Regions from separate parts of the Mycoplana sp. ABR4_002 genome, predicted to be linked through region 2. Evidence: riboswitches for the same ligand, from Rfam matches in the RefSeq annotation. Region 2 holds a riboswitch; each other region holds the start of a gene.
The links. A riboswitch is a leader RNA that binds a small molecule or an ion and turns the genes downstream of it on or off. The one in region 2 is predicted to bind cobalamin.

Region 1 (2,259 bases), on a different contig from region 2:
AAGCTCGCAAATGGGATGAGGACGAGCCGGCGCTGGTGAACATGGTCGCTGCGGCCAGTGAACTGCGCAAAGCTGCGCTAGGTGGTGGCCAGGTGTTTCAAAGACAGGCTAACCCGCTCCTAGGGCGATGGCCAGTGCCCTACCCCAACGATCAAGGGAAGAGCGCGCGAGCCCCGGCCGTCATGCTTCCTGTGGATTGCCCTCAGCGTCCCCGCTATCCACAGCCGACAGAGACAATTTCCAATTCGTCCTTCGGAATTGTCGCCAGCTATTGACGCAATTTTTGTCTGGTCTACTATATGTAGTGTTCGAGGTTCCTTCGATTCGTTGAGTTGAAGGCTAAGATGGGAATCCGGTTCGACCATGATGGTGGAGTGAGTCCGGAGCTGCCCCCGCAACTGTAAGCGGTGAGCGTTCGTCCGTTGACCACTGAGGCGCAAATGCCTTGGGAAGGTGGGTGAATGTGATGATCCGCGAGCCAGGAGACCTGCCTCGCACATGAACGTCCACGGGCGGGGTGTCCGGCAGGCGAGCGTTGAGCAATGTCGCCTCAGCGCCTCCCCTGGTGCCCCGCAAAATGCCTCGGGGTGAAGTCATGTCGATCCTTTTTCCAGCTCACCCACGCGAGTAGGTCGCATCCCGCGTCCCGCCGTTTCAGGCGGCCGCTATGCCCTTAAATTTGCGTCGGACGGCCATCGGCGGATGGCCGGACGGTCTCCTATGCCCGCTTGTCAGATACGAGGAAAGCCATGGCCATCACTGTCTACTCCAAACCCGCCTGCGTTCAGTGCACCGCAACGACACGCGCGCTCGACCGCCAAGGCATCGACTACAGCGTCGTCGACATTTCCGAAGATGCAGAGGCGTATGCCCTCGTACAGGGCCTCGGCTACCGTCAGGTTCCTGTTGTTATTGCCGGAGAGCAGCATTGGGCCGGCTTCCGTCCTGACATGATCAGCGCACTCGCTTGAGGCCCGGCACGATGGGCGGAGTGGTCTATTTCTCCAGCCGGTCGGAAAACACCCATCGGTTCGTCGAGAAAGTCGGGGTTGAAGTCCTGCGCCTGCCGCTCGATGCAAGCGAGGAACCGCCCGAAGTAGTCCACCCCTTCGTGCTGGTAACCCCAACCTATGGGGGAGGCGGGGCGAAGGGGGCGGTGCCGAAGCCGGTCATCCGCTTCCTCAACAACCCGTGCAACCGCAGCCTGATCCGCGGCGTGATTTCGGCGGGGAACACCAATTTTGGCACCGGATTCGCCATCGCGGGCAACATCATCTCCGCCAAGTGCGCGGTGCCTTTCCTCTACCGCTTCGAACTACTCGGAACGGACGAGGATGTCGACAACGTCAGACAGGGGCTAGAACGACTTTGGACACGATGACGCTTGAAAAGCCGGCGAAAGCGCCGGAAATCACGGCGCTGGACTATCACGCGCTCAACGCAATGTTGAACCTCTATGACGAACAGGGGAAAATCCAGCTCGACAAGGACCGGCAGGCGGCGAAGCAGTATTTCCTCCAGCATGTCAATCAGAACACGGTCTTCTTTCATAACCTCCGAGAAAAGCTCGATTATTTGGTGGCGGAGGGTTATTATGAGCAGGAGGTTCTGGACCAGTACGCGTTCAATTTCGTGCGTGATCTCTTCGAACACGCCTATGACAAGAAGTTCCGCTTTCCGACCTTCCTCGGGGCGTTCAAATACTACACGTCCTACACGCTGAAGACTTTCGATGGAAAACGCTACCTTGAGCGCTACGAGGACCGTGTCTGCATGGTCGCCTTGACGCTGGCGCGGGGCAACGAGAAGCTCGCCCGAGACCTTGTCGATGAGATCATATCCGGCCGTTTCCAGCCCGCGACACCAACCTTCCTCAATGCCGGCAAGAAGCAGCGCGGCGAACTCGTCTCCTGCTTCCTGCTGCGGGTCGAAGACAATATGGAGAGCATCGGTCGTTCGATCAACTCGGCGCTCCAGCTTTCCAAGCGGGGAGGGGGCGTCGCGCTGTCGCTGACGAACCTTCGCGAGATGGGCGCGCCGATCAAGCAGATCGAGAACCAGTCCTCCGGCGTAATCCCCGTGATGAAGCTGCTGGAAGACAGCTTTTCCTACGCCAACCAGCTAGGCGCGCGGCAAGGGGCGGGGGCGGTCTATCTTCACGCCCACCACCCCGACATCATGCGCTTTCTCGATACCAAGCGCGAAAACGCCGACGAGAAGGTTCGTATCAAGACGCTGTCCCTCGGTGTCGTCATCCCG
Region 2 (2,259 bases):
CCAAGCGAGCGGAGGCGGCCTACTACGCGGCGCTGCGCCGCACGCGCGACGGCTGGTTCCTGGGAGGTCCCCGCGAGAGCGGTACCGTTCTGTCGCCGGCCCTGGACCAGATCAACGTCACCGGCATGCGGATGATCGACGGAACGATGAGCATCGTCGTCGTACAGTCGGTGGTGCCGAAGCGGCTGTTCATCCCGGACGAGCGCAAGGCGCCGGTGCTCATGGTCACCGTCAAGCCGATCTCGGCGAAGATGCTGGCCGGCTCGGAACAGCGGCTCGGACTGAAGGAACTCGGCTTTTCGCCGATCACCACCGTCGACGACAACCTGCTGCTGACCGGCGTCGGCGGCGACGCGTTCAATCCGATGGTCGCTTCCTGGCGCCCCAACCGTCCGGGCTCGTTCGTGTGGGCCATGGCGATGCCGCAGATCACTGCGCTGGTGGCGATCTTCGGCCTGGTGATGGGTTTCGTCACCTACAAGTTTTCGGCCCTGGTCCGCGCGCTGCAGCGCAGCGAGTCGCGCAATTCCTATCTCGCCCGCCACGACGCCCTGACCGGGCTGCTCAACCGTTCCGGCTTCGACGACAGCGTCAAGAAGATGCTGGAAACGGCCGAAAGGCCGCTCGCCGTGTTTGCCATCGACCTCGACCGGTTCAAGGCCGTCAACGACCGCTACGGCCACGCTGCCGGCGATGCCGTGTTGAGGACGGTCGCCGGCCGTTTCCTGGAGCGGATCGGCACGCGGGGGACGGTGGCGCGGCTCGGCGGCGACGAGTTCGCCGTGCTGCTTCCAGGCCTGGTGGCGAGGCAGGACCTTCTGGACCTGGCCAACGGCCTCGTCCGCGACGCGCAGATACCGATCCCGTTCGAGGGCCAGATCCTCAGCGTCGGCAGCAGCGCCGGCGTCGCCGTCTTCCCGGACCATGGGCGGACGGTGCACGACATCATGGTGGTGGCCGACGCCGCGCTCTATGCCGCCAAGAACGGCGGCCGGAACCAGGCGATGTTCGCCACACCGGCCGATGCCGGGCAGCAGCCGGCGATCGACGCGGCCTGAGCCGCCACTCCATCGCCGGAAACAGACACTCCGGTGTCGATACCGGCCTTGAACGACGGCCGGCGATGTGCACAAGTGCAGTCCGTCAGGTGCCCCCAAGGGGGATAATCGGGAATTCGGTGGGGCTCGCCCCGAAGCCGGAACGTGCCCAGCGCTGTGACGGGGACGGCCAAGCCGGGAAGGATGCGATCCTTTCGACACTGCCACTGGTCCTTGACCGGGAAGGCAGGCATGGCCGGGTGAACCGGAGTCAGAAGACCGGCCTGGCGAGATGGACCTGCCCGCGCGGACGGCGGACGGTTGAACGCATTGTTGGGGAGATGACGATGCAACCTCCGCCGATGGACGATCTCGTCCGCGCGCAAGCCTTTTCGCCCGATGACCGGGCGGCCGTATACCGCGCCATCGAAACGCGTCGCGACGTGCGCGACCAGTTCCTGTCCGAGCCGCTGCCGGATGCCCTGGTCGAACGCCTGCTGCGGGCGGCGCACAGCGCCCCCTCGGTCGGCTTCATGCAACCATGGAATTTCATTCTGGTCCGCGATCCGCAAGTGCGTGGAGCGGCCCACGCGGCCTTTGCGCGCGCCAATGACGAGGCGGCGATGATGTTTCCCGAGGAGCGGCGGTCGCTGTATCGCTCGCTGAAGCTCGAGGGCATCCGCAAGGCGCCGCTCAGCATCTGCGTAACCTGCGATCCGGACCGCGGCGGCGGCGTCGTGCTGGGCCGGACGCACAATCCGCGCATGGACGTCTATTCCACCGTCTGCGCCGTGCAGAACCTGTGGCTGGCCGCGCGCGCCGAGGGCGTCGGCGTCGGCTGGGTCAGCATCTTTCATGACGCGGACATTCGCAGCCTGCTCGGCATCCCGGAGCGGATCGAGATCGTCGCCTGGCTGTGCCTCGGCTTCGTCGACGAGCTTTACCGCGAGCCCGAGCTTGCGGTGAAAGGCTGGCGCCAGCGCCTGCCGCTGGAGGAGCTGGTGTTCGAGGGGCGGTGGGACTGTCGGGGCGAGAGACCGTCGGCGCGCGGATCCTAGTTCGCGCCGGCGGGGTTGCGCAGATCGATCGCATGCTCCTTGTCCGGCAGGAAGACCGGGCCGACCGAGCGCACCTTGTCCTTTGCCGGATCGAAAGGCCGTTCGGCGATCGCCTCCTCGCTCGCCGGCGTGCCGACCGGCCGCATGCGGATAGTCGTGACCGA
Region 3 (2,259 bases), 1.7 Mb from region 2:
CGCGCCAGATCCTCGCCGCAGGCGCTAAGCTCCTCCAGGGTGAAATAGGTACCCCGGATCGAATCGTTGTAGTCGACCTGCCTGGGTTCCGCCTCGCGCGGCGACGACTGTGGTCTGTTGTGCAGCATCAGCTTGTTTTTCTGGTTTCGAGCAATATTGGGATATCCGGCAATCCTCGGACTGCGGAACGCATTCAGCGGGCGAGCGTCACCCGTGTGCCGCTGCAGGCCATGACGACTTCACGCGTCTCCTCTGGTGCCGCCGCCGCTCCTCCGGCCGGGCATCGCTAAGGCCGCGCACTCCGACGGAGGCGCGCAATGGCTCAGGCGACACGCAAATGTGCATCGTGGCCGCGTGGTGCATGAAAACGGCACGTTTTAGCCGCTCTGGAAAGCAGTTGCAACAAGGCGGCAGGGCGATGGGACGGCTCCATGGCAGGAACAGGGGCAAGAACGGACCGGTCGGCGGACATCCGGCCAGCACTAGGCGACCGGCGGTGAACGGAGGCTGAACGCAATCGGCGCGCGCCGGTTCCCGCAACCGCGCGATTTCTGTCGAGGAGGGCGTCGCCGGCGTTGACAGGACCGCGGCCATCGGCTCAGGTGACGCCATCAGGGTTCTTCCGAGTCGGTTCCGACCCGGAGGCTAAGAGGGAAGCCGGTGCAATGCCCCGACGGGCATCCAGGCCGGCGCTGCCCCCGCAACTGTAAGCGACGAGTGGCTGTCGCCCATGCCACTGGCACGACAAGGTGCCGGGAAGGCCGGACAGCCGCAACGACCCGCGAGCCAGGAGACCTGCCCTGATGAACTCGTAACGTCCATGGGCGGGGTGTCCCAAGGGTGCGCTTGCTCCGCGTCAATCGCGGGACTCCAGCTCGCGTGCGTCCGGTCATCCCCCAATTGCAGATTGGGGAAGTCAATGTTTGCCACCATCGAAACCGCGCCATCGCCGTCCGGGCGGCCGGAATCCGTCTTCATATCCTGGCTGCTCTGGCAGCCCCGCGGGGCCGACCTGCAGCGCGAGGCCATGAAGGAACTGGGCAAGCTCGCGCGCTTCGCCGATCGCGACCCCGACATCGTCCGGCTGCGCGATCTGTTTGCGGCCCTGGCCGGCCGCTCCGGCAGGCCGCATTGAGCGCCAACGACATAAAGACATATTGACATAAAGATGCCTTTATGTGATCTCCGATGCAGAAATTCTGCATCGGAGGGGCTTTGCCATGGCATCGGCCGACCTAGCGGACCTGTTCGGTCCCGAACTTCCACCCCGCAACGGCAAGGACATCGCCGCCGCATTGAAAGCCGCCGCCAGCGAGCGGATTCTCGTGCTCGACGGCGCGATGGGCACCGAGATCCAGGCGTTGGGTCTGGTCGAGGCCGACTTCCGCGGCGCCCGCTTCGGCGACTGCGCCTGCCACCAGCAGGGCAACAACGATCTTCTGACGCTCACCCAGCCGGCTGCGATCGAGGACATCCACTATCGCTACGCCCTCGCCGGTGCGGACATCCTCGAGACCAACACCTTCTCCTCGACCACGATCGCGCAGGCCGACTACGGCATGGAGGACATGGTCTACGAGCTGAACCGCGACGGGGCGAGGCTGGCGCGCCGCGCCGGCCTGCGCGCGCAACAGAAGGACGGTCGGCATCGCTTCGTTGCCGGCGCGCTCGGCCCGACCAACCGCACCGCCTCGATCTCGCCCGACGTCAATAATCCCGGCTATCGCGCCGTCACCTTCGACGACCTGCGCATCGCCTATGCCGAGCAGGTGCGCGGCCTTCTCGACGGCGGCGCCGACATCATCCTGATCGAGACCGTCTTCGACACGCTGAACGCCAAGGCGGCGATCTTCGCAGCCCGGGAGGTGTTCGCCGAGAAGGGCATCGAACTGCCGATCATGATCTCCGGCACGATCACCGACCTGTCCGGCCGCACGCTGTCGGGCCAGACGCCGGAGGCGTTCTGGAACTCGGTCCGCCATGCCGCGCCCTTTTCGATCGGCCTGAACTGTGCGCTCGGCGCCAACGCCATGCGCGCGCATCTCGACGAACTCGCGACGGTCGCCGACACGTTCGTCTGCGCCTATCCGAACGCCGGGCTGCCGAACGCCTTCGGCGCCTACGACGAGACGCCCGAACAGATGGCCGGGCAGATCGAAGGCTTCATGCGCGACGGTCTCGTCAACATCGTCGGCGGCTGTTGCGGCTCGACGCCGGCCCATATCGCCGCGATCGCCGCGGCCGCCGCCCGCCACAAGC

Region 1: linked by a shared signal. The riboswitch ahead of nrdH (glutaredoxin-like protein NrdH) and the one ahead of bluB (5,6-dimethylbenzimidazole synthase) in region 2 are both predicted to bind cobalamin.
Region 3: linked by a shared signal. The riboswitch ahead of ACXAGF_RS18960 (hypothetical protein) and the one ahead of bluB (5,6-dimethylbenzimidazole synthase) in region 2 are both predicted to bind cobalamin.

The regions. Positions count from the first base shown of each region.
Region 1 covers NZ_JBSWVO010000003.1:118,891-121,149, reverse strand. Annotated here, with positions in the region: cobalamin riboswitch at 295-509, shown strand; gene nrdH (glutaredoxin-like protein NrdH) at 750-971, shown strand; gene nrdI (class Ib ribonucleoside-diphosphate reductase assembly flavoprotein NrdI) at 983-1,381, shown strand; gene nrdE (class 1b ribonucleoside-diphosphate reductase subunit alpha) at 1,378-2,259, shown strand, end outside.
Region 2 covers NZ_JBSWVO010000001.1:2,291,969-2,294,227, reverse strand. Annotated here, with positions in the region: gene ACXAGF_RS11090 (diguanylate cyclase domain-containing protein) at 1-1,058, shown strand, start outside; cobalamin riboswitch at 1,129-1,339, shown strand; gene bluB (5,6-dimethylbenzimidazole synthase) at 1,385-2,095, shown strand; gene ACXAGF_RS11080 (DUF2865 domain-containing protein) at 2,092-2,259, opposite strand, start outside.
Region 3 covers NZ_JBSWVO010000001.1:3,976,873-3,979,131, forward strand. Annotated here, with positions in the region: gene ACXAGF_RS18955 (glycoside hydrolase family 94 protein) at 1-128, opposite strand, end outside; cobalamin riboswitch at 598-817, shown strand; gene ACXAGF_RS18960 (hypothetical protein) at 920-1,135, shown strand; gene metH (methionine synthase) at 1,221-2,259, shown strand, end outside.